DNA from 4 places in the Cupriavidus sp. MEYA8 genome. Region 2 is predicted to be linked to each of the others. Evidence: predicted binding sites of a transcription regulator. Region 2 holds the regulator's gene; each other region holds the start of a gene.

Region 1 (7,083 bases), on a different replicon from region 2:
CGTCACGCGCGGCTGGCGTGCCAGGCGCAGGCCGATCGCGTCGACGCGGGCGTCCGGCACGTCCCATACGCACATGGCGTTGTGGCGGTAGCCGAAGCGGCCGTGGCGCAGGACTACGCCGAGCCGCCGGATCACGCCCTGCGCCGACCATTGCGCAATCCGCTCCAGCACCCGCGGCATCGGCAGCCGCGTGCGCAGCGCCAGATCATGGAACGGGCGCGGCGTCAGCGGCAGGCCCGCCTCGAGCGCCGCCACCAGGCGCCAGTCATCCGCATCCAGCGTGACAGGCAGCACGGGGGCCGCGACTCGGCGCTGGCGGCGATTGCCAGTACCGAGCGCAAAACCCAGGTCGATGTGGTACTCGCGTGCCATCGGCAGGTCCAGTGGCACCTGCCCCGCCATGTCGGCAATCGCCGCCAGCGTGCGATCCAGCGTGCCGCGCTCGCGCGCGCCCGCGACAAACCACAGGTTGTAGGCGTGGCCGCTGCGCGCGTAGTTGTGGCTGACCGACGCGCAGGTGCTGACGCGCGCGGCCACGCGATCCAGCTGCGCTGTCGGCACGCTCAGCGCGGCCAGCGTGCTGACGCCGATCACATTGGGCGCGAACACGGCGCCGACGCGGCTGATCCGGCCCGCGCCCAGATCGCGCGCCAGCAGCGACAGCAGCGTGTGCTCGCACAGGCCCAGCCCTTGCGCGAGCGCCTGGTAGGGGCGAGGCTGCAGCGGAAAGTCGTGCTGCAGCGTGTCGTACAGGGTGAATTCGTCGAACATGGCGCCGTCTACATGCCGAAGCGCTGTGCCCGCGCGGTGAAGAAGATGCCGCTGGGGTTGTCGGCCGGCAGCGTGGCGATGCGTGCCAGGCTGGCGGTGTCATAGACCTCGACGCGGTTGTCGTCGCGGCAGGACAGCCACAGCGCCTCTCCCTTGGGCGTGAATTCCATGTGCAGGACTCCGCCGCAGGGCCGCAGGGTGCGAATCACCTCGCGCGTGGCGGTGTCGATGACCTGCACCGTGTCGTTGTGCGGGAAGGCGAAGTTGACCCACACCTGCCGGCCGTCCGGGCGTGCCATCACAAACACCGGCTGGCCGGCCAGCGCCACGCGCGCGGTCTGCTGCCAGCCGCGCGCCGGATCCGCCACCAGCACTTCGTGGCGGCCGATGGCCGGCAGCCATGCCTGGCCCTGCGCCATCGCCCAGCCGCGCAGATGCGGCATCTTGTAGACCGGCAGCGGCTGGCTGCCGCGCCCGTAGCCCGACAGGATGCGGCGTGCCTGCGGTGGCGTTTGCCACAGGTCGACCAGCGCCAGCCCGTCCTCGCCGAACAGGCCGGCCAGGTACCAGCGTCCATCGGGCGTGACCAGGCCGTCGTACGGCTCGCGCCCGGCCGGCAGGCGCGTCACCTGCGGATGGCGCGGATCGGCGGCATCGATGATCCAGATCTCGCCGGACTCGAACAGGCTGGCGGCGAAGCGCCGGCCCGGCAGGTCGGCCAGGCCCACCACCTTGGCGCGACGCCCGTCCTGGCCGATGGCCGGCAGGTCGGCCAGCGGTTCGAGGGTCTGGGCATCGAACAGCCGGACCCCGCCCGGCGCGTAGTTCTGCGCGGCCACTACGCGGCCATCCTGCGAGATCGCGCCGCCGATGCTGTTGCCGGCTTGCAGGACGCGGTGCGTGATGCGCGCGTCCAGCAGGTCCACGCGCGTGAGCCCGCCGTCGCGGCCGAACACGTAGGCGTAGCGCGCATCGTGCGAGAACACCACGCTGGCGTGCGACAGGTCGCCCAGCCCGTCGACCGTGGCCAGCCGCGTCATGCCGGTGGTTTCCACGATCTGCAGCCGGCCGGCGGCACGTTCCACCACCACGCCGAGATCGCCGGTGCCGCGCACCGCGCTGGCACAGCCGGCCAACAGTGCCGCGGCGCAGGCTAAGGCAGCGGCCAGGCCGCGCATCATCGTGCCGGCGCCGTGGTGACGGGCACGACGGTCGGCGGAGTGCCGGCCCGGAGTCGTTCGATCAGCCATTGGGCTTCATCCTGCGTCATGAAGGGTTGCCAGGGCGGCATGGCGGTGCCGGGCCGCCCGTACAGCACGGTGGCGACGAGGCTCTCGGGCGGCTTGCCCGCCAGCGCCTCGCGCGTCAGCGGCGGACCCAGGCCGCCGCGCAGTGTCATGCCGTGACAGGCGCCGCAGTCGTCGCGCAGCCAGTGCGCCAGTTGCGCCTGCCGGGTGGGCGTGGGCTGCGCTGACGCCGCTGCCGGCGCGGTCAGCAGCACCGCGGCCAGAACCGTCACCGTGGCGCCACGCCACCCCCGGGGTATCAGAGCGACAGGATCCATTTGGCCAGCGTATTGGCCTCGGCCTCGCTGACCGCGTTGGCCGGCATCGGCATCGCGCCCCACTGGCCGTTGCTGCCCTTCAGGATCGACTGGACCATATGCGGCTGCCCGTCTTTCTTGCCTGCGTACTTGGCCTTGACGTCCTTGAAGGCCGGTCCGATCAGCTTCTTGTCGACGCCGTGGCAGGACAGGCAAGCTTTGCTGGAAGCAAGCTGCTGGCTGGCATGGGCCACGCCGGGTACGGCGGCGCCGAATGACAGGACACAGGCGGCGGCTGCGAGCAGCGCGGGCAGGCGCGCAGGAAGGTGCGCAGTCAGGTGAACGGGGTGCTTCATCTTGATTTCTCCGTTGGGGGAATGGAACCGGGCACCGCACCGAGAGAGCGGTGCGGTGCCGCGGGTATTAGTAGACGTCGTGTTGTGTGTTGTAGGCGTTGAACTTGCCGGTTGGCGTGACCAGGCGCTTGTCCTTGATCACCGTCTTGAGCGTGCGGGTCTTGTCATCGACCACCACCAGCGCGGACTCGCCGTCCTTGGTGCCCCAGACCGAGAACCAGACCTCGTCGCCGGCCTTGTTGTACTCGGCCTGCACCACGCGCTTGGCGCCCGCACCCTTCAGGCCGGCCCAATCGGCGATCGGCAGCACCTTGAAACCGTCTTCCAGGTTGCGCGTATCGAACACCGCCACGGACTGGTTCAGCTTGGCATCGGGATTCAGCGGCGTATCGACCCAGAGGTTCGAGGACTTGGGATGCGTCTTGATGAACAGCGAGCCGCCGCCCTGGCCCTTGAGCGTCTGCACGACCTTCCAGGCCTGTGCCGGATGGCCGGCGGGATCGGTGCCGATCAGGCTGATGGTCTCGTCGCCCAGGTGGCTGGTGGCCCAGACCGGGCCGAACTTCGGATGCGAGAAATTGGCGCCGCGTCCCGGGTGCGGGGTCTTGCCCACCTCGATCAGTGCGGCGAGCTTGTCTTCCTTGGTGTCGACCACGGCGATCTTGTCGGATGCGTTGGCCGCGACCAGGAAGTAGCGCCCGGTGGAGTCGAAGCCACCGTCATGCAGGAACTTGGCCGAATCGATGGTGGTGGTCTTCAGGTTGGACAGGTCCGAGTAGTTGACCATCAGGATCTTGCCGGTCTCCTTGGCATTGATCACGAACTCGGGGTGGTAATGGCTGGCGACGATCGAGGCAACGCGCGGCTCGGGGTGGTATTCGTTGTCGACGGTCATGCCGCGCGTGGACACGACCTTCAGCGGCTTGAGCGTATCGCCTTCCATGATCACGTACTGCGGCGGCCAGTAGGAGCCCGCCACCGCGTACTTGTCTTCATAGCCCTTGTACTTGGAGGTCTCGACCGAACGCGCCTCCATGCCGATCTTGACCTCGGCGACGATGTCGGGCTTGGGCAGCCACAGGTCGATCAGGTCCAGCCGCGCATCGCGCCCGATCACGTACAGGTAGCGGCCCGACGCTGACATGCGCGAGATGTGCACCGCATAGCCGGTCTTGACGATGTTGATGATCTGCTTGCTGTCGCCGTCGATCAGCGCGACTTCGCCGGCGTCGCGCAGCGTGACCGAGAAGAGGTTGTCCAGGTTGTACTGGTTCATCTTCTTCGTCGGCCGTTGCGCGACGGGCAGGATGTCCTTGCGGCTCTTCTCGATGTCGGCCAGTGAAAACTCCGGCGGCGTCGGCGGATCAAGCTGGATGTAGCGGGCCATCAGGTCGACTTCCTGGTCGGAGAGATCGCCGGAAGTGCCCCAGTTCGGCATGCCGGCCGGGCTGCCGTACTTGATGAAGGTCTTCAGGTATTCGGAGCCGCGCGCGCGGGTGATGTCGGGCGTCAGCGGCTTGCCGGTCGCGCCCTTGCGCAGCACGCCGTGGCAGCCGGCGCAGCGCTCGAAGTAGATCTGCCTGGCATGATCGAACTCGGCGGCGGTGAGGGTGGGGATAGCCGCCTTCCTGTCAGCCTTTGCTTCAGCCTTCGGTGCGGCCTTGGCGGTGTTGGTGGCTGCCTGGGGAAGACCCAGCCAGAGCGAGAGCGGCAGTGCCGCGAATGCGGGGTAAAGCCATTTTCTTGCTTTCATGGTGCCGTGGTTCAGCGGGTTGTGGAAAGCTGTTGTCGCGGTGCTTGTGGGGCGCGAACTGGCACCAGGCGCTTGCAGTGATGATGCGGACACACTGCGAGAAGGGGATTGACTGGCATCAAACCGGGCAGGATGTCATGCAGCGGTTTTTTGCCTGTGGAGAAGACGCGGTTGCGCGCGCGGCAGGCGCGCGCGCTCCCAGCGGCGGCGCCATCGCGTGGAAGCGCTCGCCGCCCTTATGGCTATGGGGCCGTGCCTAGTGGGAACGACGCGCTGCTAATCCTTGATCAGCAGCACAGGACAGTGCGCATGGGCAAGGACCCGCCTTGCCACCGACCCCACGATGGCATCCAGGAATCCGCCCCGGCCATGCGAGCCCATCACGATCAGGCTCGCACCGATCTGGCTCGCATACTCCACGATGCGGGTCGGCGCGAAGCCAGTGAAGCCATGGCGCTCGAACGGGATCCCGGCTTCGCCGAGGATGGTGGCCACCGAGCCCATCGCCTTCTCGTTCTGTTCGCGATGCCAGTCGTCGAGCGTGCGGCGATCGATGAAAGATTTGATGTCGCCGGGCACATCCGGCTCGCAATGCACCACGTGCACGACGAAGTCGCGGGTCAGCAACGGGCTTTGCGCCAGGTAGCGCGCAGCCGCGTCGCTATAGGACGACCCGTCGGTCGCCAGCAGGATCTTGTTCATGGCTTGCTCCTCATGTGCGCCGGTTACCGGCCTCGCGTTCGCGCGGTGCGCCGCCGCGGCCCGGCTCATCGCCCGCCGCGGCGGCTCGCCTGGTCCTGGCCTGGCTGAGCAGGACGGAGACGAACAGTGTCATCGCGACCGCGCCCAGGGACCAGTGCACCGGTACGTGGAACCACGGCTCGACCAGCATCTTGGCGCCGATGAAGGCGAGCACGACGGCAAGGCCGTACTTTAGGTACTGGAAATGCGCCGCCAGGTTGGCGAGCAGGAAATACAGCGCGCGCAGCCCCATGATCGCGAAGATGTTCGACGTGAAGACGATGAAGGGATCGGTGGTCACGGCGAAGATCGCCGGGATGCTGTCGACGGCGAACACCAGGTCGGTGGCCTCCACCATCAGCACCACCACGAACATCGGGGTGGCATAGCGCAGGCCGTCGATGCGCACGAAGAAGCGTTCGCCGTGATACTGCGGGGTGATCCGCATATGCGCGCACAGGAAGCGCACGATGGGATTGCGCGAGAGGTCGGGCGCATGCCTGGACATGAACAGCATCTTGATGCCGGTGATGATGAGGAACACGCCGAACACGTAGAGAATCCAGGCGAACTGGCTGATCAGCCATACGCCCACCAGGATCATCGCGGCGCGCATCAGGATCGCGCCGAGCACGCCAAGCAGCAGCACCCGGCGCTGCAGTTCCGGCGGCACCGCGAAGTAGCTGAAGATCATCGCGAACACGAACATGTTGTCGACCGACAGCGACAGCTCGATCAGGTAGCCGGTGTAGAACTCCAGCACCTTGCGATTGGCGGCGTCGTGGCCGGCGTCCTCGGCCACCACCCACCAGAGCCCGAGGCCGAACAGCGCGGCCAGGGTCATCCAGGTCAGGGTCCAGCCCAGCGCTTCGCGCGAGGAGACGCGGTGCGCATGCCGGCCGCCAAGGACAAAGATGTCCACGAGCAGCGTGCCCAGCACCAGGACAAAAAATCCGGCCCACATCGGGGCGGTGGCAAAGGTCTCCATTGCCTTATGGTGAAACGGCGGGTGAAACGGCGGGTGAGACGGCCGGTGAGACGGTCGATGTGGCGGTCGGCGGCTCGCGCCCGGTCCGGCCAGCAGGGATCATGGCAGCTGCCGCGCGAGGTGGGGCCGCGCAGGCTGCGCCTTGATACGCAGTGCATCGGGTTCGCCGCAGTAGTGCAGGATCTCGGCGCGGGCCGCGTTGCGCAGTCGCATTGCCGCCGGCCAGTCCTGCCCGTCGGGCGGCAGGGGCCGGCCGATGACGACACTGATCGGGCCCCGGCGCGGCAGCCACTGGCCGTCGCGCAGCACCGAGCGGGTGCCCCGCAGCGCAATCGGAACCACCGGGGCGCCGGCACGGGCGGCGGCGACAAAGGCGCCCGAGCGAAAACGTTGCAGCCCCGGCTCGCGGCCGAAGGTGCCTTCCGGGAACAGCAGGGCAGAGCGCCCGGCGCGCACGGTTGTGACCAGTCGCTCGATCGCCTCGGATTCGCGCACGTTGTCGAAACGGTCGATGAAGTCGGCCCCGATGCTGGACAGGTAGGCGCCCGGGATGCGTTGTCCTTGCAGCTCGCGCTTGGCCACCACGCACACGGGCATGGGCAGTGCGGCGATCAGCACCATGCCGTCCAGGTAGCTGGCATGGTTCGATACCAGCACGCAGGCGCGATTGCGCGGCAGGTGCTCCAGCCCCTGCACGAACCATGGCACCCCGGCCAGCCGCAGCAGCAGCCGGGCGGCGTGGTGGCTGAGCGTCCAGCCCATGGCAGGCCGGTGCATCGCCACCGAAGCCAGGCACGTCACTGGCGCCATCGCGGCGAACAGCAGCCACGCGTACAGCGAATAGGACAGCCCGGCGGCGGCATGCCGGCCGCGCCGCAACTGCGGCAGCAGCGCCTGCCAGCCGAAGCGCGCGATCTGCAGCCATGGCGCG
Region 2 (7,083 bases):
GCGCCGAGCGCCGCATACGTCTCAAAAGACCAGGCAGAAACCCTGCTCTGCCAGCGAATGTGGCAACAACACCGCGCGCGCCAGACCAAGGGCCCCGAACACCATGACCGCCACGCCCGCGCCCACGCGCACCGCGCGCCGCCGCGACAGGCTGCGCAGGTAGCCGGACAGCCCCGACAGCACCAGCAGGTTGGGCAGCGTACCGATGCCAAACACACCCATCACCAGCGCACCGGAACCGGCATTGCCGGCGAGCAGCGCCAGCGTCAGCGCTCCATAGACCATGCCGCACGGCACCAGCCCCCACGCCAGGCCAACACCATAGCGCCTGGCAAGCCCCCCATGCGCACGCACGAAGGTGGGCATGGCGCCGCCGCCCAGCCGCCCAAGCTGCCGCGCCAGCACGCTGCCTGCCCGCACCGCCAGCCGCTCGAGCCACGCGACGGTAAAGGCATTGCCGCGCAGCACGCGCCAGCCCGACCACAGCAGCATGGCACTGCCGGCACCAAACAACCAGCGCTGCAACGGCAGGTAGTCCTGCTTCCACGCGCCGGCGCCAATCGCGCCCAACAGCGCGCCAAGCAGCACATAGGTCGAAATCCTGCCCAGGTGCATTGCCAGCAACTCGCCGGCCCAGGCAGCGCGGCTACGCACGAAGGTCAGGGCCGCGACGCCGCCACGCGGCTGTTCAACCGCCAGTGCGATGCCGCCACACATTGCCGCGCAGTGCACGCCGCCCAGCAATGCCAGCATAAAAACGCTAATTAGTACACCAAATGGCAAATCTGACTCCCTGCCTCATCACATCGCACGGTAAAATGGCGGGGTCGCGCCCTCGCATCCACTCTTGCAGGTTCCAATTGCTCACCTCCATTCCAATCACTGAGATGTCGCCCCGTTGCTCCACTTGCGCGATGGGGCAACTGTGCCTTCCGGTTGGCATGTCCCAGCAAGACCTCACCAAGATGGACACGCTGGTGCAGGAACGCATCCGGGTCCATAAGGGTGAGACCTTGTATCGCATGGGCGATCCCCTCACCGCGGTTTACGCCGTTCGCTTCGGCACGCTGAAGACCCATGTCACGACCGAAGACGGCCGTTCACAGATTACCGGTTTCCACCTGCCAGGCGAAATCGTCGGCCTCGACGGCCTCGGTGAGATGCAGCATGCCTCGGACGCCACCGCGCTGGAAGATACCGAGGTCTGTGTAGTCCGCCTTGGGGACCTGCAGACGCTGTCTGCAGACCTGCCTTCGCTGCAGCATCAGTTCCTGCGGCTGATGGGCAAGGAAATCACGCACGACCAGATGATGCTGGTGACACTCGGTTCGATGCGCGCCGAAGAACGCCTGGCCGCTTTCCTGATCAACCTGTCTGAGCGCCTGTCGGCGCGCGGCTACTCGTCGACCGAATTCGTGATGCGCATGAGCCGCGAGGAAATCGGCAGCTACCTGGGCCTGAAGCTGGAAACCGTCAGCCGCCTGTTCTCGCGTTTCGCTGAAGCCGGCCTGATCCAGATTCGCCAGCGCCACGTCAAGCTGGTGGATCTCGCCGGCATCAAGCAGCTCTACAGCCGTAGCTGCTGACCCTTCCCACCACCCGCCGCTTTGCGCCTGCGCCGCGCGGGGCGGCGCAGGCATCGGCATTCACTCCAACTCGTCGGTATCGCTGAGCCGCGTCGGCATCGTGTACAGCGTCAACCCGCTGGACAGCGCGCAGAAGATCCACGCTAGCAGGAAGCTCATCGTGTAGATCGATTCGCGCGACGCCTCGATCGGATGCCCGAAGAACTTCAGATCACCGGGGTCCACGACCGAGAACACCGTCGCGGTGGCGAAGCCCGCCATCAGGAACCCGGGCCACAAGACCCACATCAGCCAGCGCAACCTCATGGCTGCCTCGCTGCGCTCGGCTGAGGCCGCACCGCCTCGGCCTTCTCGACCACCAGTCCATGGCGCGCTGCGCCCTGCACCGGCACGTCAGGATGCGACGACGCAAGCCAGATGGTGACGCCGCACGCCACCATCGCGACCAGCGGGCCGCTCATCAACAGCCACGGCCACGGCTCTTTCCACCACGGATTGCCTTGCTGATTCATCATGCCCCCTTGAGTTCTGCACCGAGCGCCTGGCGTCACAGGTCGCGCGGCACGATAAAGCTGGTGCTCTGCCGGATCTCGGCGTTGCCCTGCTCCGATCCTTCGCTGGTCACCGTCACGCTGATCTTGTGCGTACCCTGCGCCGCGTCTTCGATCGGCACGCGTATGCGGATCGGCAACAGCCGGTTCGAGGTCGGCGCCAGCGATTCGGCCTGCTTGTCATATTCGACCGTCAGGTGCTTCAGCTCGTCGCTGTCGGCTCGCACGCTGATATACATCGGCCCCTCGGTCGTGTTGATCAGCTGCAGGCGATACACATTCTCGATCCAGCGGCCTTCGACCTCCCGGCCCAGCGCGCCGCGGTCGCGGATGATGTCCACCTTCAGCGGCGTGCGCAGCGCGATCGAAGCCACAAAGCCAGCGAGCAGCGCGACCCAGATCACGGAATAGATGATGACACGCGGACGCAGCAGGCGCTTGCGCGATGCTGCCGCGGACAGCGCCTTGCGCATGGCATTCTCCGAAGTGTATCGGATCAGCCCGCGCGGGTAGGACATCTTGTCCATGACCTGGTTGCAGGCGTCGATGCACGCGCCGCAGCCGATGCATTCATACTGCAGGCCATCGCGGATATCGATGCCGGTCGGGCACACCTGCACGCAGATGCTGCAGTTGACGCAATCGCCCAGGCCCGCCTGGCGATGGTCGGTCTTGCGCGAACGGCTGCCGCGCGGCTCGCCCCGGCCGACGTCGTAGGTCACGACGTAGGTGTCGCGGTCGACCATCACGCTCTGGAAACGCGCATACGGGCACATGTACTTGCACACCTGCTCGCGCATGAAGCCAGCGTTGCCCCAGGTGGCGAACGCATAGAACAGCATCCAGAACGTCTGCCACGGGCCCAGCGACAGGCTCGCCAGCTCGCCACCCAGCTCACGGATCGGCGCGAAGTAGCCGATGAAGGTGAAGCCGGTCCACAGCGCGATCAGTACCCACAGGAAGTGCTTGGTGGCCTTGATACGCAGTTTGCGCAGGCTCCAGGGGTCGCCGTCGAGACGGATGCGGGCGATCCGGTCGCCTTCGATCCGCCGCTCGATCCACATGAAGATCTCGGTATAGACCGTCTGTGGACAGGCGTAACCGCAGAACAGCCGCCCGGCGATCGCCGTGAACAGGAACAGCGCCAGCGCCGAAATGACCAGCAGCACGGCGAGATAGATGACATCCTGAGGCCACAACACCAGCCCGAAGATGTAGAACTTGCGTTCGCCAAGGTCGAACAGCACGGCCTGGCGTCCGTTCCACTGGAGCCAGGGCGTGCCGTAGTAGATCAGCTGCGTGAAGAGGACCAGCCAGACGCGCCAACTGGAGAAAGCGCCCGTAACGGAGCGCGGATAGATCTTGCGGCGGACCTCGTACAGCGTTTCATCCGAGGTCTCGGCAGGCGCAGCGGCCGACCGCTGGCGGTCGGCCGCCCGGGCCATTTCTTCGGTCCCGGGTGCGTTCATGGATGGTTTCTCCTGCGGGCGGCCCGCGCCCGCTCAGATGAGTCGCCTGTCATTGGCCGGCACCCCCGCCGGTATTCGACAGACCCCAGACATAGGCCGTCAGCATGCGGATCCGCTCTGGCGTCAGGATCTCTTCATGTGCCGGCATATGGTTGTTATGCCCCTTCAGGATGGCGTCGACGATGCTGCCTTCCGAACTGCCATACAGCCACACGTTATCGGACAGGTTCGGCGCGCCCAGTGCCTGGTTGCCCTTGCCGCCGGCACCGTGGCAAGCCGCGCAGGTCGACTTGAAAGTGCTCTCGCCACGCGAGGCGCGGATGGGATCCGAAGACAGCCCCGACAGCGAGCGGACATACTGCGCCACGTCGCCTGCCAGCTTGCCGTCGATGGTGGATGCGAACGGCGGCATCACGCCATTGCGGCCCTTGGCAATGGTCTGCTGGATGGTCTCGGGTTCGCCGCCATACAGCCAGTCGCCGTCCGTCAGGTTGGGAAAGCCGCGGCTGCCGCGCGCATCCGAACCATGGCATTGCGCGCAGTAGTTCAGGAACAGCCGCTGGCCAATTTCGCGCGCCTGCGGATCTCCAGCCACCTGCTTGACATCCATCTTCAGGTACTTGGCATAGATCTCGTTCTGCATCTGCTCCTGCGCGGCACGATGCGCGGCCAGTTCGCCCTGCGTCGAGAACTTCAGCACGCCTGAGTACTTGCCCAGACCCGGATACAACACGAGGTAGACCAGGCCGAAGATACAGGCCAGCAGGAACATCCACATCCACCAGCGCGGCAGCGGGTTGTTCAGTTCGCGCAGGTCGTCGTCCCAGACGTGGCCGGTGTCGTCGCCCCCGCTGGCGGTCTTGGTGATCTTGCGTTGCGAGAACAGCAGCCATACGCACCAGACGATGCCGACGAGCGCGATCGCGGCAATGTAGTAACTCCAGAAATCGGAAAAGAAATCGCTCATGGCTAGGTGTTCCGGCTCGATGTTGTCGTGGTTTCGTCAGGCAGCGCGAACGGCAGCATGGCGGATTCCCGGTTGGCGGCCTGCCGGCCGGCCGACCACGCCCACCAGCAGATGCCAAGGAAGACGACCATCGACACGACGGTCGCAATAGCGGTGATCATGGCCATGGCTTACTCCTTCGCCGGTGCAACTGCTGCAGCGGTGTCCACGCGGACATTGCGGCGGTTGGTGCCCAGAGCCTGGAGGTAAGCCACCAGCGCGTCTTCCTCGGTCTTGCCCTGGAGCTCGTCCGGCGCCTTGGCGATGTCGGCCTCGGTGTATGGCACGCCCAGCTTCGCCAGCGCCTGCATGCGCGCCTGGATATCGTTGGTCGGCAGCGCGGCCTTCTCCAGCCACGGGTAGGAAGGCATCACCGACTCGGGCACCACGTCACGCGGGTTGCGCAGGTGGATGCGTTGCCAGTCGTCCGAGTAGCGGCCGCCGACGCGTGCCAGGTCGGGACCGGTACGCTTCGAGCCCCACAGGAACGGGTGATCGTAGACGGCCTCGCCCGCGGTGGAGAAATGGCCGTAACGCTCGGTTTCGGCCTGCAGTGTCCGCACCTGCTGCGAGTGGCAGCCGACGCAGCCTTCGCGGATATAGATATCCCGGCCCATCAGCCGCAGCGGCGAATACGGCGTGATACCCGGATCCGGCTTGGTCGTGGAGTGCTGGAAGAACAGCGGCACGATCTGCACCAGACCCGCGATGCTGACCACGAGGATCGTGCAGATGATCAGCCAGCCGATGTTCTTCTCCAGCGTTTCGTGGGAAAAGAATCTTTGTTTTTCCGACATCTTTCTATCCTGGAATGATCAGTGTGCGGAGGCCGGGATGCTGGCCGGGATCGGCGCATCCACGGCACGCTTGCCGACGATGGTCTTGGCGACGTTGTAGGCCATCAGCAGCATGCCGGAGAGGAAACAGATGCCACCCAGCAGACGGATCAGGTAGAACGGGTACTTGGCCTTGACCGCTTCGACGAAGGCATAGGTCAGCGTGCCGTCAGGCTGCGTGGCGCGCCACATCAGGCCTTCCATCACGCCGGCGATCCACATCGAGGCGATATACAGCACCACGCCGATGGTCGCGATCCAGAAGTGCCATTCGATCAGGCGCACGCTGTACATCTGCTTCTCGCCGAACAGCCGCGGGATCAGGTAGTAGAGCGAACCAATCGAGATCATTGCCACCCAGCCCAGCGCGCCGGAGTGCACGTGGCCGATGGTCCAGTCCGTGTAGTGCGACAGCGCATTGACGGTCTTGATCGACATCATCGAGCCTTCGAACGTGGACATGCCATAGAACGACAGCGCCACCACCAGGAACTTCAGGATCGGGTCGGTGCGCAGCTTGTGCCAGGCGCCCGACAGGGTCATGATGCCGTTGATCATGCCGCCCCACGACGGCGCCAGCAGAATCAGCGAGAACACCATGCCGAGCGACTGCGCCCAGTCTGGCAGCGCGGTGTACTGCAGGTGGTGCGGGCCGGCCCACATGTAGGTGAAGTTCAACGCCCAGAAGTGGACGATGGACAGGCGGTATGAATAGATCGGACGCTCGGCCTGCTTGGGAATGAAGTAGTACATCATCCCGAGGAAGCTGGTGGTCAGGAAGAAGCCCACCGCGTTATGGCCATACCACCACTGGATCATTGCGTCCTGCACGCCGGCATAGGCCGAGTAGGACTTCCACAGCGACACCGGCATCTCAATGTTGTTGACGATGTGCAACAGCGCGATGGTCAGGATGTAGGCGCCGAAGAACCAGTTGGCGACATAAATATGCCGTGTCTTGCGCTTGACGATGGTGCCGAAGAACACGATCGCATAGGCCACCCAGACCGCGGTGATCAGCAGGTCGATCGGCCATTCCAGTTCGGCGTATTCCTTCGAGGAGGTAATGCCCAGCGGCAGCGTGATGGCCGCGGCGACGATAACCAGTTGCCAGCCCCAGAACGTGAACGCCGCGAGCGGGCCGCAGAACAGGCGGGCCTGGCAGGTGCGCTGGACCACGTAGTACGAGGTCGCGAACAGCGCGCTGCCGCCGAAGGCAAAGATCACCGCATTGGTATGCAGCGGCCGCAGGCGGCCGAACGACAGCCAGGGCGTGTTGAAGTTGAGTTCAGGCCAGATCAGCTGTGCTGCCAGCAGCACGCCGACGGCCATGCCGACGATCCCCCAGACTACCGTCATGACAGCGAACTGTCTTACGACGCCGTAATTGAAGGTGTCGACGCGTGAAGACGCGGCAGTGACATCCATTCAGACCCCCAAAGCTTAGAGAAGAGAAAAACCTACTGACGTTGTGACTTTAGAAAAACCCCGCCACCGGTGTGTTGATCTTTATCAAGTCGCTCAGGACCGGCAATGAACCTCGCGGCGCCGCCCCGGTCCGAGACCGATGTCATCCCAGGACATGCGCGCATCAAGGCTTGTCGTTGTCCAGCAGGATCGATTCCGCGGGCCGGT
Region 3 (7,083 bases), on a different replicon from region 2:
GCGCCTGGTGGCGTTCGAAAAACGGGTGGGACACGGCTTGCTCCGGGGGCGAGATTGAATCTGGGTATTGGGAATGGCAGGAAAACGCTTCAGGTTTCCTGGTCGAAATCGATCACCAGCTTGTCGCTGACGGCGTAGCTCTGGCAGCTCAGGATGAAGCCGCGCGCGACTTCGTAGTCTTCCAGCGCGAAGTTGACGTCCATGTCGACCTCGCCTTCGATGCGCTTGCAGCGGCAGGTCGAGCAGACGCCGCCCTTGCAGGAGTACGGCAGCTCGATGCCCTGCGCCAGCGCGGCGTCTAGCACGGTTTCCTTGTTCTTTTCCAGCGTGAAGGAACGGGTGCGGCCGTCCTGGATCACCGTCACCTCGCACTGCTGCTGGCCGACCTGCTTGTGCGCATGCGCGGCGGGCCGCGCCGCGGGGATGCTGGTGGCGAACAGCTCGCGCTTGATGCGGGCCTTGTCGACGCCGTTGTCGAGCAGCGCCTGCGAGACTTCTTCCATCATCGACTGCGGGCCGCAGATAAAGGCGACGTCGATGTCCTGCGGCCTGACCCAGTGCTTGAGCAGCGCGTTGACCTTGCCGCCGTCGATGCGGCCGTTGAACAGGTCGATGTCGAGCTGCTCGCGGCTGAGCACGAACACCAGGTTGAAGCGCTGCAGGTAGGTGTCCTTCAGGTCTTCCAGCTCTTCCTTGAACAGCACCGACGACGAGGCGCGGTTGCCGTAGAACAGCGTGAAGCGGCTGTCCGGCTCCGCCTGCAGCGTGGTCTTGATGATCGACAGCATCGGCGTGATGCCGCTGCCGGCGGCAAAGGCGACGTAGTGCTTCGCGTGCGTGGCGGACAGCGGCACGTGGAAATGGCCGGACGGCGGCATCACTTCCAGCTTCATGCCCGGCTGCAACTGCTCGTTGGCCCAGTTGGAGAACAGCCCGCCGTCGACACGCTTGATCGCCACGCGCAGCTGCGCATCCTGCGCCGCCGAGCAGATCGAGTACGAGCGGCGCACGTCCTCGCCGTCGATACCGGTGCGCAGCGTCAGGTGCTGGCCCTGCACGTAGCGGTAGGCGTCGGCCAGTTCGTCCGGCACGGCGAAGGTCACGGCCACCGCGTCACGGGTTTCGCGCGTGACCGAGGCCACCGTCAGTTCATGGAATTTGCTCATCTCCCCACCTTTCCTTCTCAGTGAGCCTTGAAGTAGTCGAACGGCTCTTTGCAGTCGCCGCAGCGGTACAGCGCCTTGCACGCGGTCGAGCCAAACTGGCTGACCAGCCGCGTATGGCGCGAGCCGCAGTGCGGGCAGGCCACCACCAGGGCCGGCGCCGCTTTCCGGCTGATGCCGCTGATATCGATCACCTGCTGCGCCGGCGGCGCGATGCCATAGCCGGTGAGGCTGGCCTTGCCACGCGGGGTCATCCAGTCGGTGGTCCACGCCGGCGCCAGTTGCGTCCGCACGCGCACCTTGTCCACGCCCTGCGCGGCGAGCGCGCTTTCGATGCCTTCGCGGATCACGGTCATGGCCGGGCAGCCTGAATACGTCGGCGTGATGGTGACGACGCAGGCATCGCCTTCCCACGCCACGTCGCGCACGATGCCGAGATCCACCACGGAAATCACTGGAATCTCAGGGTCCGGCACCGCGTCGAGCCAGGTCCAGACCTGCTCCACGGCGGGACGCGCCAGCGCTTGCGCGGTCATGATGCTCACCACTGCGCGCCGGGATAGGCGCGCTGCAGGAACTGCATCTCGGCCAGCAGGTAGCCGAGGTGTTCGGTATGGCGGCCGTGGCGGCCGCCGCTCTGCGCCCACTGGCTCGCAGGCACGCGCAGCGTGGCTTCCTCCAGCACCTCGCCGACATGACGCTGCCAGGGCTCGGCCAGCGTGGCGGGATCGGGGATCACGCCTGCGCGCGCCAGAGCGGCCTCGGCCGCATCGGCTTCGAACAGTTCGCCGGTGAACATCCACAGGTCGCCGAACGCATCCTGCATGCGGCGGTGGCTTTCTTCGCTGCCATCGCCCAGGCGCACCACGAGGTCGGCGCTGCGGCGCACGTGGTAGGTCACTTCCTTGAGCGACTTCGCGGCGATTTCGGCAATGCGCGCATCGGTTGATCGCTGCAGCGCTTCGAGCTGGAAGTAGTGCCACGTATCGAACAGGAACTGGCGCGCCAGCGTATCGGCATAGCTGCCGTTGGGCTGTTCCGCCAGCAGCAGGTTGCGGAACTGGTGCGCGTCGCGCAGGAAGGCCAGCTGGTCGGCGCTGCGGCCGGCGCCCTCCACTTCGGCGGCATAGCCCAGCCACAGGCGGGTCTGGCCGATCAGGTCGAGCGCGACGTTGGTCAGCGCGATGTCCTCTTCCAGCGCCGGGCCGCGACCGCACCATTCCGACAGGCGCTGGCCGAGCACCAGCGTGGAATCGCCGAGGCGCAGCAAATATTCGAGCTTGTGGTTCGTCATGGTCCGGGCCGCCTCAGATGTGCTTGACCGCTTCCGGCATCGGGAAGAACGTGGGGTGGCGGTAGACCTTGCTGTTGGCGGGCTCGAACAGCGGGCCCTTGTCGCCGGGGCTGCTGGCCATCACGTCGCTGGCCTTGACCACCCAGACGCTGACGCCCTCGTTGCGGCGCGTGTAGACGTCGCGGGCGTTGTTGATCGCCATTTCGCCGTCCGGCGCGTGCAGGCTGCCCACGTGCTTGTGGGCCAGGCCGTGCTGGCTGCGGATAAAGATCTCCCAAAGCGGCCACTCTTTCATGGCAACCTCCTGTGTAAAGCGATTCGATGTGGGGAGCGGCGCGCTGCGCCGCGTGCGATCAGGCGGAAATCAGGCGGCGGCTTGCTGCGCCTGCTTGCCGGCCTGCTTGTCCGCGTGGGCCACCAGCGCGTTGCGGAACCATGCGCCGTCGTCCCAGGCCTTGACGCGGGTGCGCAGGCGCTCGCGGTTGCACGGGCCGTTGCCCTGGATCACGTTGTAGAACTCGGACCAGTCGATCTCGCCGAAGTCATAGTGGCCGCGTTCTTCGTTCCACTTCAGCTTCGGGTCAGGGATGGTCAGGCCCAGGTATTCGGCCTGCGGCACGGTCTGGTCGACCATCTTCTGGCGCAGTTCGTCGTTGGAGAACAGCTTGATGCGCCATTGCATCGATTGCGCGCTGTTGGGCGAATCGCCGTCGGACGGGCCGAACATCATCAGCGCGGGCCACCACCAGCGGTTGAGCGCATCCTGCGCCATCCGCTTCTGCTCGGGCGTGCCGTTGCACAGCTTCAGCAGGATGTCGTAGCCCTGGCGCTGGTGGAACGACTCTTCCTTGCACACGCGCACCATGGCGCGCGCATACGGGCCATACGAGCAGCGGCACAGCGGCACCTGGTTGATGATGGCCGAGCCGTCGACCAGCCAGCCGATCATGCCGATGTCGGCCCAGGACAGCGTGGGGTAGTTGAAGATGCTGGAATACTTGGCCTTGCCCGAATGCAGGTCGCCCAGCATCTGGTCGCGCGACACGCCCAGCGTCTCGGCGGCGCTGTACAGGTACAGGCCGTGACCGGCTTCATCCTGGATCTTGGCCAGCAACACCGCCTTGCGCTCCAGCGTGGGGGCACGGGTCACCCAGTTGCCCTCCGGCAGCTGGCCGACGATTTCCGAGTGCGCGTGCTGGGAGATCTGGCGGACCAGGGTCTTGCGATAGGCCTCGGGCATCCAGTCCTTGGCCTCGATCTTGATGCCGTCATCCACGCGGGACTGGAACGCGCGCTCCTGCGGGTCCATCTCTTCCATCGCGCGGAGCCTTGTTGCTCCTGTCTCCACCAGCTGTGCGTACATGCCTGCTCCGCTTTTGTAAGGGCCTTGTCTGAAGCTTGACGGGCGCTTGATTTGCATCAAGCTCGTCAGTTGCAATGGATGGTAGTGATACAATTTGATTCAAGCAATCGGCGAATGTGTATCACTTTCGAGAACCATCATGGCGCTTTCCCCGGCTCCGGAACTGCCCTCCCCGCGCATTGCCCGGCTGGCACGCGGCCTGAAGCTCGGGGCCAATGCCATGCTGTCGACGCTGTTCGGCGACGTGGTGGCGCCGCGGCCACAGGCGATCTGGCTGGGCAGCCTGATCCGCCTCGCGGCGCCGTTCGGCATCAATGACAGGCTGGTGCGCACGGCCACTTTCCGCCTTGCGGCGGACGACTGGCTGGCCGCGACCCGGATCGGGCGGCGCAGCTACTACGGGCTGTCGGAGGCCGGCCTGCAGCGCATGCTGCACGCCGGCAAGCGCATTTATGCCGGCGAGGCGCCTGCCTGGGACGGCCGCTGGACCATGGTGCTGGTGCGCGGTGACGTACGCGCCACCATCCGGCAGAAGCTGAAGCGCGAATTGCTGTGGGAAGGCTTCGGCGCCATCGCGCCGGGCGTGCTGGCGCACCCCAACGCGGACCTGGCCTCGCTGCGCGAGATCGTCCAGGCGGCGCGCGCGCAGGAGTATGTGGCAGTGATGGAGGCGAGCAGCCTGGAGGCGTTCTCGCTGCGCCCGCTGCAGGCGCTGATGCACCAGACCTTCAAGCTGGGCGATGTGGCGCACGCGTGGCAGGCGCTGCTGCGGCGGTTTTCACCGCTGGCGGACGAAGCGGCAGACTTGCCGCCGGTGGATGCCTTCTTTGTCCGGACGCTGCTGGTCCATGAATACCGGCGCGTGCTGCTGCGCGACCCGAACCTGCCGGAGGCGCTGCTGCCGCAGGACTGGCCGGGGCGGACGGCGCGGGGGATGTGTAGTGGGATGTATGGGGCGTTGCTGGAGGCGAGCGAGAAGTACCTGCATGAGGTGGTGGAGGTGGCGGAGGGCGGGTTGGCCGATGCGTCCAACGAATTGCGCAAGCGGTTCAAGCATGCCTGACATCCCGGCGAAGGCCGCCGGTTTGCTCCCCCGCAAGCGGGCGAGGGGAGCCTGTGCGAGCGGCGATGGCGCTATCTGCGACGCCTCGCCTTCAGTACGTCTCCAGATGCAACCGCCCTTCTCGCTTCAGCCCTTCAGCCAGCGCTTCCCAATGCAGGCCCGCCTGCTGCGCCACATCGCGCAAGGCCAGCACCACGCCCTCCTCCATGCTCTTCAGCCCGCAGACATAGAAGTACGTATCCGCTGAAGCCAGTAGCGCCACGAGGTCGGCCGCGCGTTCGCGCATCAGGTCCTGCACATAGCGCTTGGGCTGCCCCGGCGTGCGCGAAAACGCCAGGTTGATGTCGATGAAATCCTTCGGCAGGTTCTGCAGCGGCCCGAAGTACGGCAGCTCTTCCTTGCTGCGCGCGCCGAAGAACAGCATCAGCTTGCCGCCATCGAACTTGCCGGCCTTGCGCAGCCGCCGGCGCCATTCGGTCATCGCCCGCATCGGCGCGCTGCCGGTGCCCGTGCAGATCATCACGATGTTCGAGCGCGGATGGTTGGGCATCAGGAAGCTGGCGCCGAACGGCCCGATCACTTCCACCTTGTCGCCCACCTTCAGGTCGCACATGTAGTTCGAGCCGACGCCGCGCACGGGGTTGCCGTCGTGGTCCTGCAGCACGCGCTTGATTGTCAGCGACAGGTTGTTGTAGCCCGGCCGCTCGCCGTTGCGCGCGCTGGCGATGGAGTACTGGCGCGCGTGGTGCGGGCGGCCGCCGGCGTCGGTGCCCGGGGGCACGATGCCGATCGACTGCCCTTCGAGCACCGGGAACGGCGTCGCGCCGAAATCCAGCACGATGTGGTGCGTGTCGTATTCACGGCCGACTTCGGTCACGCGCACGTTGCCGGTCACCGTGGCGGTGATGGTCTTGTGCGCGGACTTGGCGCCATAGAGGTTGGTGTAGGCATGCGCGGCGGACCAGGGGGGCACGGTGGCGCCGTAGCGCGCGCTGTTGAAGGTATCTTCGCCGGTGCCGGCGAGCGGCGACGTGGCGGGAATCTCCGGAGCGGCGGTCTGCGTTCCGGCGCCGGGGGCCAGGTCGGCCAGTTGCTCGGGCGAAAGCTCTGCGGGCAGCGTGTCCCAGGTCAGCTGTTCTTCGATGCTGTAGGCGCGCAGTTTCGGCATGTCGCGCCAGTTGTCGATCGAGCCGGTCGGACACGGGGCAATGCAGGCCATGCACAGGTTGCACTTGTCGGCGTCGACCACGTAGTTGCGCGAGTCATGGGTGATCGCGCCCACCGGGCAGGTGGCTTCGCAGGTGTTGCAGCGGATGCAGATCTCGGGATCGATCAGGTGCTGCTTGATGACTTGAATTTCTGCCATGTCCATGGCGGTCTCCAGAATCAGAGTGCTTCGCGGGCACTGCGCTTGAGCTTGCCGAGGCCCGCCGCGGACGCTCCCCTCTCCCGCGCAGTGGGAGAGGGGAGCAAACCGAACGCGGTTGATGACGCCGTGGCTCAGTTAAACCGCACGTACTCGAAATCCACCGGCTGGCGATTGATGCCCATGACCGGCGGCGCGATCCAGTTGGCGAACTTGCCGGGCTCGACCACGCGGCCCATCAGGCTGGCGACGAAAGCGCGGTCGCCTTCGGTGGGCAGCCACTGGTCGCGGAAATCGCGCCATTCGGCGTCGGAGACCACGCGGCCGTCGGGCGATACCTTCACACCGGCGAGCGCGCCGATATTGCGGTGGAAGGCCTTGTGCGGCACCTTCAGGCGGAACGGGATGCCGGCCTTCTCGATCACCTTGTTCCAGCGCTCGACGCCGGCCATGCTGTCCTTGATGTAGTCGTCGCGCAGCACCTCGTTGAGCGCGTTCAGCATCGGCACTTCCTTCTCGGTCAGCTGGCCGTTCTGCGCCTGCAGGATGCGGTAGGTCTGGCCCTTGAGCACGTGGTCGTCCATGCGCTTGCCTTCTTCGTAGCGGCCCTTCAGGCCGGTGCTGTAGAAGGTGGCGGCGTTGCTCGACTCATCGGCGCCGAACAGGTCGATGGTGACGCTGTAGTGGAAGTTCAGGTAGCGCTGGATGGTCGGCAGGTCGATCACGCCGGCGGCGCGCAGCTTTGCCGGGTCGTCGGTCTTCAGCTCGTTCATCACCTGGCAGGTGCGCTGGATCACGCGCGACACGCCGCTCTCGCCGACGAACATGTGGTGC
Region 4 (7,083 bases), on a different replicon from region 2:
TTCATGCCCTCATATCCACTGGTCCTGCTGCTCACCGTCGCCGTCGTCTGCTGCATCGGCATGGCCATAGCCACCTGGCCCCGGCGCGACGACCCCACCGTCCAGGCGTTCCTGGTGCTGGCCTTCGGCGCGGTGGTCTGGAGCGGCGGACGCCTGCTTGAGATCAGTTCGACCGACCTGCCCGGGCGCATCCTGTGGGCCAAGATCCAGTACATCGGCATCGTCGCGGTGCCGATCGGCTGGCTGGTGGCGATGGTGCACCTGAGCCGCCCGCGCTACGTGGTGCCATGGTCGCGGCTGTGGCTGCCGGTGATGGCGGCAGTGGTGACAGTAGTGCTGGTCTTCACCAATGAGCGGCACCACCTGGTCTGGACGCGCATTACGCTGATGCCGCCCGGGGTCGCGCCCGGCGCGGTGTTCGAGCATGGCGCGGGCTACGCCGTGGCGGCCTTCTGGTCTTACTCGCTGCTGGCGCTGAGCTGGTTTTTCCTGATCACGGCCGAAGTGCCCAACGACGCCCTGTCGCGCCGCGGCCGCGTCATCCTGGCCGGCGGCCTGGCGCTGCCGCTGATTGCCCATGTGGCTTACCTGAACCGCTGGACCGGCCCGCTGGGCGGCGACCTGACCCCGGCCACGTTTTCGCTGATGGCGGTACTGGTGTGGTTCTGCGCGCTGCGCACGCACCTCGACGATATCGGCCACTACGCCCGGCTGCGCGTGTTCGACGCGTTGCGCGAGGGCTGTGTGATCGTCGACGCCAAGGGCGCGGTGGTGGAATTCAACCCCGCCGCGGCCCAGCTGTGGCCGCAGCTGCACCGCGGCAGCGCGGTGCCGGCAGGATGGGAGACGGCACTGGAATCGGCGCCGGGATCGGCTCAGGGACCGGCTCAGGGATCGGCTCAGGCTGCGCCCGGCCTTGCGCCCGCCACGCCGTTCGTGCCGCCGGGTGCCCCGTTCGAGCTGGCTGTCGAACGCGTCGAGCGCCTGGACGGCAGGCAGATCGGCAGCCTGGTGTTCATGCGCGACATCAGCCGCTTCCAGTCGCGCGAGCTGGCGCTGACCGCGCGCCTCGGCCAGACCGAGGAGCAGCTGTGGCAGGTGCAGGCCGACCTCGACGTCGACGCGCTCACCGGCATCCCCAACCGGCGCTACTTCCAGCGCGAGTCGCTCGCCGCCGTGACCCGCGCGCATGAGCGCGGCCAGCCGCTGGGGCTGCTGATCCTGGATGTCGACCTGTTCAAGCAGTACAACGACCTGCACGGCCACCTGGCGGGCGACGACTGCCTGCGCCAGATCGCCTGCGCGCTGGCCGGCACGGTAACGGGCGAGCAGTTCTGCGCGCGGCTGGGCGGCGAGGAATTCGCGGCGGTGCTGCCCGGCGCATCGCGCGAAGAGACTCGCGACGTGGCGCGCCGCATGGTCGCCGCGGTGCGCGAGCTTGGCATCGCGCACCGCGGCACGCCGGTGCAGCCCGTGGTGACGATCAGCGTGGGCGCGGTCTGCGCCGTGCCCGAGTCGCCGCGGCTGGAGCCGCTGCTGCACCGCGCCGACAGCGCGATGTACCGCGCCAAGCGCGCGGGCCGCAACCGGTACATGGTGGATGGCGAAGCGGCCTGACCAGCCGTGGCCAGAACATGGCGCCGGCTAACCCGCGCGTACCGTCAGCGCGCCCTGCAGCGCCACCAGCCGCGCCGCCGCCTGGCTGACCCACGCCGGCCGCGGCGCCGCATCGAGCCAGTACTTGACCTCGAGCCCGAGCGCGGTGTCGCCGCTGATCACCAGCTTGCGCTGGAAGAACAGCGTGTCGGTGTCGGCCTCGCCGCCGAGCAGCCGCAGGTAGTCGACCGCGGCGGCGCGCAGCGTCAGCGCGGGTTCGCCGCTGCCGGCACCGGCGGTGCGGAAGCACCCGCCTTCGCAGCGGAACGGCACTTCCAGCCCCAGGTCCTGCACCGTCAGCAGGAATACATGGCCTTCCAGCGCGGCCGGCGGCTCCAGCCAGCCGGCGCGCCGCGCCAGTTCCAGCGCTGCCACCAGCGGCAGCGCGCGCGCCCGCGCCGGCATGCGCCGGTGCACGCCGGCCATCAGCTTGTGCAATGGGCTTGTGTTCGCATTCATGCCCGTGCCTCCCACGCAATGCCGGCGCCGCCGTGCCAGTAGCCGTTGCAGGGCTGCGCCCCCGCCGGGGCGATGCCGCTGGGCGCCGGCGCGCGCTCGCCCGCGCGGATCGCCGCCAGTTGTTGCACCACCTCCAGCGTGCCGGTCGAGTGCGGGCTGACGCGCAGCATGTCCACGCCCATCGCGGCCATGGCGAGCGCCTCGGCGCACAGGTCGAGGCAGGTCGCGCTCTGGGTCTGCACGCCGTTGAGCGTGAAGAACGCCTGGCCTTCGCCGGTGGCGGCGACCAGGCCGTCGGGGTAGTCCATGCAGCGGAATTCGCAGCTGTCCTTGCGCAGCCGATGGTGGCGCGCAGTGAAGCAGCGCGCCGAGAACGCCAGCGGCATGCGGCCCCAGACAAAGGTTTCGACGCCAACGCCACCCGGCCGCGCCGCGGCCAGCGCGGCCAGCGTGCGGCCGTCCATTTCCACCGGCACGACGCAGCCGGCCGCGCCCAGCCCGGACAGCCACGCCAGCGTGTCGGCGTGGTAGACGTTCAGGTGCGGGCCGGCGATGAAAGGCCGCCCGCCCATGCAGCGCACCGCGCCAAGGTCATTGGCCTCGACCAGGTAGTCGTGCTGCTCGCAGGCGCGGCGCATCCAGGCGATGTCGGTATCGGACTCCACCAGCACCGGGGTGGACAACACCACCTCCTTGCCGGCATCGCGCAGCATCTGCGCAATCTCCAGCCACTGCGCGTGGCGCAGTTCGTGGCGCCGCGTGCAGACGGTCTCGCCGAGGTAGACGCGGTCCACCGGGGCATCGGCGACGGCGGCGTAGAACTGCAGCACGCGCTCGCGCGGCCAGTAGTACAGCAGCGGGCCGAGGGCGATGCCGAATTGCGGTGCAGTATGTTGCGAGACAGCTCGAGGCGCGGTCGCCGTGGCGGTATCGGGCATGGCAGGTTCCATCGTGGCAAGGGTGGCGGGGAGATCGACGGGGCGATTTAGGCTGGTCGCGTCCATCCGCGTCACCGCCATGGCCGGTCGTAGGCGCCCTGGGTCACCTGGTCGCCCTCGGCATGGCGGCCCAGCGTGGCCTGCCACTCCTGGCGCGGCGCAAAGCGTGCGGGATCGCCACAGGCGTCGTCGATGGCGGCGCGCAGCACGCCGACCACATCGGCGACGTAGCGCGGGCTGCGCTGCCGGCCTTCGATCTTGATCGCAGCGATGCCCATGCCGACCAGCGCCGGCAGCAGGGACAGCGCATTGAGGCTGGTGGGCTCTTCCAGCACGTAGCCGCGCTCGCCCTCCACCTCGAAGCGGCCCTTGCACAAGGTCGGATAGCCGGCCGGCTCGCCGGGCGCGTAGCTGTCGATCAGGATGCCTGACAGGCGCGCCTGCATGGTGCCGTCCTGCTCGGTCCAGCGCACCGCGTGCGCGGGCGAGCAGACCCCCTTGTTGTTGGGCGAATCCCCGGTCGCGTACGACGACAGCAGGCAGCGCCCTTCGGCCATCACGCACAGGCTGCCGAAGCCGAATACTTCCAGCTCGACGCTGGTCTGCCGCGCCAGCTTGCCGATCTGCGCCAGCGACAGCACGCGCGGCAGCACCACGCGGCGGATATTGAAGCGCTCGCGCATCAGCTCGATGGCATCGGCATGCGTGGCCGAGCCCTGCACCGACAGGTGCAGGCGCAGCCGCGGATGGCGCTCGCAGGCGTAGCCCATCAGGCCGGCGTCGGCCATGATGACCGCGTCGGCACCCAGTTCCGCCGCGGCGTCGACGGCGCGGTGCCACTGCGGCACCGCACCCATCTGCGCGAAGGTGTTGATCGCGAACAGCACTTCGGCGCCGCGGGCGTGGGCTTCGGCGACGCCGGTGCGGATGTCGGCCTCGGTAAAGTTCAGGCCGCCGAAGTTGCGCGCATTGGTGGCATCGCGCAGGCCCAGGTAGACCGCGTCGGCGCCGTGCTGCAGCGCCATGCGCAGCGCCGCCAGCGAGCCGGCGGGCGCAACCAGCTGGGGCCGGCGTGGCGCGCAGGCAGGCGCGACGGTGGCCGCATCCGGGCCAGTAGAGGCAGTTGTCATGGTGTGGGAAAACAGGACAAAAAACAGGACAAAGACAGCGGCCGATGCTAGCCACGCGCTGGCGCAAGGGGCTTGATCGCGCGCAAACCCGCACCAACGGCACATGGCTGGCGCCGGCGTATGCCGGTCGGCGTAGGCCGATGGCAGGCAGCGCCCGTGGGCTTGACCTGCGGCAAACGCAGGGGCTTTCCGCTGTGCCACGCTTCGCCAGTCACCCCCCGCGCCAGGCCGGCTGCCGGCCACACGCGATTCACCTTCCGGAGATCCCTTTTATGAACGAACACTGGCTGAAGCTGGCCGGCCGCCGCCTGTTGCCCATCGTGCAGGGCGGCATGGGCATCGGCATCTCGGCGCACCGGCTTGCCGGCGCAGTGGCACGCGAGAACGGCGTGGGCACCATCGCCAGCATCGACCTGCGCCACCACCATCCCGACCTGATGGCGCGCACCCGCGGCGTGCGCGACAAGGCGGGCATCGAAGCCGCCAACCTCGAGGCGCTCGACCGCGAGATCCGCGCCGCGCGCACGCTGTCGGAAGGCCGCGGGCTGATCGCGGTCAACGTGATGAAGGCGGTGGGCTCGCATGCCTCGCTGGTGCGCCAGGCGTGCGAAAGCGGCGCCGATGCCATCGTGATGGGCGCAGGGCTGCCGCTGGACCTGCCCGAGCTGGCCGCCGGCCACCCCGGGGTGGCGCTGATCCCGATCCTGTCGGAATCCCGCGGCATCGGCCTGGTGCTGCGCCGCTGGATGAAGAAGGGCCGCCTGCCCGATGCCATCGTGGTCGAGCACCCGGCCCATGCCGGCGGCCACCTTGGCGCCGCCACCATCCAGGACCTGTCCGAGCCGCGCTTTTCGTTCTCGCGCGTGCTGGCCGAGTGCCGCGACCTGTTCCAGTCGCTGGGGCTGGCATGGGACAGCATCCCGCTGATTCTCGCCGGCGGCATCGACAGCCATGCCAAGGTGCGCCACTGGCTCAACGAGGGCGCCGCCGCGGTGCAGCTCGGCACCGCCTTTGCCGTCACCGAGGAATGCGATGCGCATCCGGCCTTCAAGCAGGTGCTGGCCACGGCGCGGCCCGAGACGCTGCGCGAGTTCACCAGCGTGGCCGGCCTGCCGGCGCGCGCGGTGCTGACGCCGTGGCTGTCGCGCTACCTGTCGAGCGAAGCCAGGCTGCAGCGCCGCGCCAAGGTACGAGAGTGCCTGGAAGGGTTCGATTGCCTGCAATCGTGCGGCCTGCGCGACGGCATTGCGCGCATCGGCCAGTTCTGCATCGACCTCAAGCTCGCGCAGGCGGTACGTGGCGACGTGGAACGCGGGCTGTTCTTCCGCGGCAGGGGCGCGCTGCCGTTCGGCGAGGCGATCCGCCCGGTGGCCGAGCTGATCCACTACCTGATGACAGGGGAAAAGCCAGCGGCGCTGGCTTCTGCCAAGGTGGCCGCTACGGCCTGAGCCTGCGTGCCGCGTCCGGATCCCCGGCACGCGGCACCGGACGTGCCTGACGTGCCTGACGTGCCGACATTCAGGCCACCGCCGGCTCCTCCACGCCGGCCTGGCGCGCCAACCCATCCGGATCGATCAGGTAGATCTTGCCGCGCTCGATCCGCACCAGCCGCTCGGCGCAGAACCTGTGCATCACGCGCGACAGGGTCTCGGGCGTAATCCCCAGCTTTGACGCAATCACGCGCTGCGTGCAGGCCAGCCAGGTGCGCCGCGTGGCAAACGCCTGCTCGCGCAGGAAGCCAGCCACGCGCTGCAGCGCGGTCTGCAGGCTGATCGCCTCGATGTCGCGCATCAGCCCATGCAGCCGGCCCGACAGGTTGCGCAACAGCTGCGCGGCCAGCAGCGGCTCCTGCATGACGGCCTGCCACAGCGCCGCCTTGCCGATCTGCAGCACCAGCGTGCGCGTCTGCGCCTGGCAGGCCATGCGCCCCGGCACGTCCAGGCAGAGCAGGTCTTCGCCGAAGGCCGCGCCCGGGCCGAATACTTCGATGGCGCGCTCGCAGGCGGCCTCGTCGCCGGCGGGCGGCTGCAGCGCCAGCTTGAGCAGGCCCTCCGCCACGATATAGAGGCCGGCGCACGGCTCGCCGCCACGGAACAGGTATTCGCCCTTGCGCAGGCAGCGCAGCGTGGCCGCGGCGCGCAACTGCGCCACCACGGCCGCATCGACGCCGCGGAACAACGGCAGCGCTTCCAGGTTGATGGCTTCACCCATGGTGATGACCTCCTTCGGCATGACTGCGTTCAGCATTCCAGGCCGCATGGCGCGGCGGCAGGCCGCCACTGCGGCGCATCTGCCGCATGCAGCGCAACGCGGACAACAATTGCCAGCCGAGCCAGGCATTGGCCGCGGCAAGCAGCAGGCCGCCGGCGCGGGCCAGCGGCACCGGCGCCAGCGGCAGCACCAGTAGCAGCAGGTAGGCCGCCAGCAGCAGCCACGCCTGGCGGCGCTGCCGGGCGGGCACGATGATGGCCTGCATGGCCGGCACGCGCGCGCGCGGCGGCAGCAGCCGGCGCAAGTGCAGCCAGACCAGGAACGGCACGATCTTGCCGAGCATCGCGGTGACCGGCAGCACGCCGGTGCCGATGAGCGCCATGGTGCCGGCCCACCACGCCAGCGGTGCAGCCGATGCGGGCCACACGATCGCCGCCGCGCCCAGCACCGCCGCGCCCAGCATGCTGGCGCAGGCCACCGGCCACAGCAGCCACAGCGGGTCCTGGCGGCGCCGCGCGCGCAGGGTGCCGGCCAGCCCGAACGCGGCCACCACGGCGACGAACGCCAGCCACGCCAGCAGCACCGCCTGGCCCAGGGCAGGCTGGCCGGGCCATAGCAGGGTTGCGCCGCTGAACAGCGCCAGCGGCACCCAGTGCGCCATCGGCAGGCCACGCGCCAGCGCTGCCGGC

The links. The regulator FNR, encoded in region 2, switches genes on or off when oxygen is low (the NO sensors DNR and NnrR bind a similar motif). The targets are predictions, from matches to a motif close to TTGATNNNNATCAA.
Region 1: a site for FNR is predicted at 4,532-4,545, ahead of AC5WJ1_RS23360 (nitrite reductase). Genes of this name have one in related genera too.
Region 3: a site for FNR is predicted at 3,867-3,880, ahead of paaA (1,2-phenylacetyl-CoA epoxidase subunit PaaA). Genes of this name have one in related genera too.
Region 4: a site for FNR is predicted at 4,346-4,359, ahead of ubiU (ubiquinone anaerobic biosynthesis protein UbiU). Genes of this name have one in related genera too.

The regions. Positions count from the first base shown of each region.
Region 1 covers NZ_CM181222.1:1,358,405-1,365,487, forward strand. Annotated here, with positions in the region: gene ahbB (siroheme decarboxylase subunit beta) at 1-771, opposite strand, end outside; gene AC5WJ1_RS23345 (cytochrome D1 domain-containing protein) at 780-2,021, opposite strand; gene AC5WJ1_RS23350 (c-type cytochrome) at 1,949-2,335, opposite strand; gene AC5WJ1_RS23355 (c-type cytochrome) at 2,317-2,670, opposite strand; gene AC5WJ1_RS23360 (nitrite reductase) at 2,738-4,423, opposite strand; gene AC5WJ1_RS23365 (universal stress protein) at 4,700-5,125, opposite strand; gene AC5WJ1_RS23370 (TerC family protein) at 5,136-6,152, opposite strand; gene AC5WJ1_RS23375 (AMP-binding protein) at 6,252-7,083, opposite strand, start outside.
Region 2 covers NZ_CM181221.1:2,191,228-2,198,310, forward strand. Annotated here, with positions in the region: gene AC5WJ1_RS10130 (sulfite exporter TauE/SafE family protein) at 22-783, opposite strand; gene fnr (fumarate/nitrate reduction transcriptional regulator Fnr) at 861-1,586, shown strand; gene AC5WJ1_RS10140 (hypothetical protein) at 1,647-1,892, opposite strand; gene AC5WJ1_RS10145 (FixH family protein) at 1,889-2,098, opposite strand; gene ccoG (cytochrome c oxidase accessory protein CcoG) at 2,134-3,606, opposite strand; gene ccoP (cytochrome-c oxidase, cbb3-type subunit III) at 3,656-4,573, opposite strand; gene AC5WJ1_RS10160 (cbb3-type cytochrome oxidase subunit 3) at 4,576-4,740, opposite strand; gene ccoO (cytochrome-c oxidase, cbb3-type subunit II) at 4,744-5,409, opposite strand; gene ccoN (cytochrome-c oxidase, cbb3-type subunit I) at 5,428-6,876, opposite strand; gene ccoS (cbb3-type cytochrome oxidase assembly protein CcoS) at 7,040-7,083, opposite strand, start outside.
Region 3 covers NZ_CM181222.1:1,736,697-1,743,779, reverse strand. Annotated here, with positions in the region: gene paaN (phenylacetic acid degradation protein PaaN) at 1-34, opposite strand, end outside; gene paaE (1,2-phenylacetyl-CoA epoxidase subunit PaaE) at 90-1,166, opposite strand; gene paaD (1,2-phenylacetyl-CoA epoxidase subunit PaaD) at 1,184-1,699, opposite strand; gene paaC (1,2-phenylacetyl-CoA epoxidase subunit PaaC) at 1,705-2,457, opposite strand; gene paaB (1,2-phenylacetyl-CoA epoxidase subunit PaaB) at 2,471-2,752, opposite strand; gene paaA (1,2-phenylacetyl-CoA epoxidase subunit PaaA) at 2,822-3,820, opposite strand; gene paaX (phenylacetic acid degradation operon negative regulatory protein PaaX) at 3,960-4,883, shown strand; gene boxA (benzoyl-CoA 2,3-epoxidase subunit BoxA) at 4,975-6,255, opposite strand; gene boxB (benzoyl-CoA 2,3-epoxidase subunit BoxB) at 6,384-7,083, opposite strand, start outside.
Region 4 covers NZ_CM181222.1:1,286,234-1,293,316, reverse strand. Annotated here, with positions in the region: gene AC5WJ1_RS23010 (histidine kinase N-terminal 7TM domain-containing protein) at 4-1,617, shown strand; gene ubiT (ubiquinone anaerobic biosynthesis accessory factor UbiT) at 1,645-2,115, opposite strand; gene AC5WJ1_RS23000 (U32 family peptidase) at 2,112-3,053, opposite strand; gene ubiU (ubiquinone anaerobic biosynthesis protein UbiU) at 3,125-4,183, opposite strand; gene AC5WJ1_RS22990 (NAD(P)H-dependent flavin oxidoreductase) at 4,456-5,631, shown strand; gene AC5WJ1_RS22985 (Crp/Fnr family transcriptional regulator) at 5,702-6,415, opposite strand; gene AC5WJ1_RS22980 (hypothetical protein) at 6,387-7,083, opposite strand, start outside.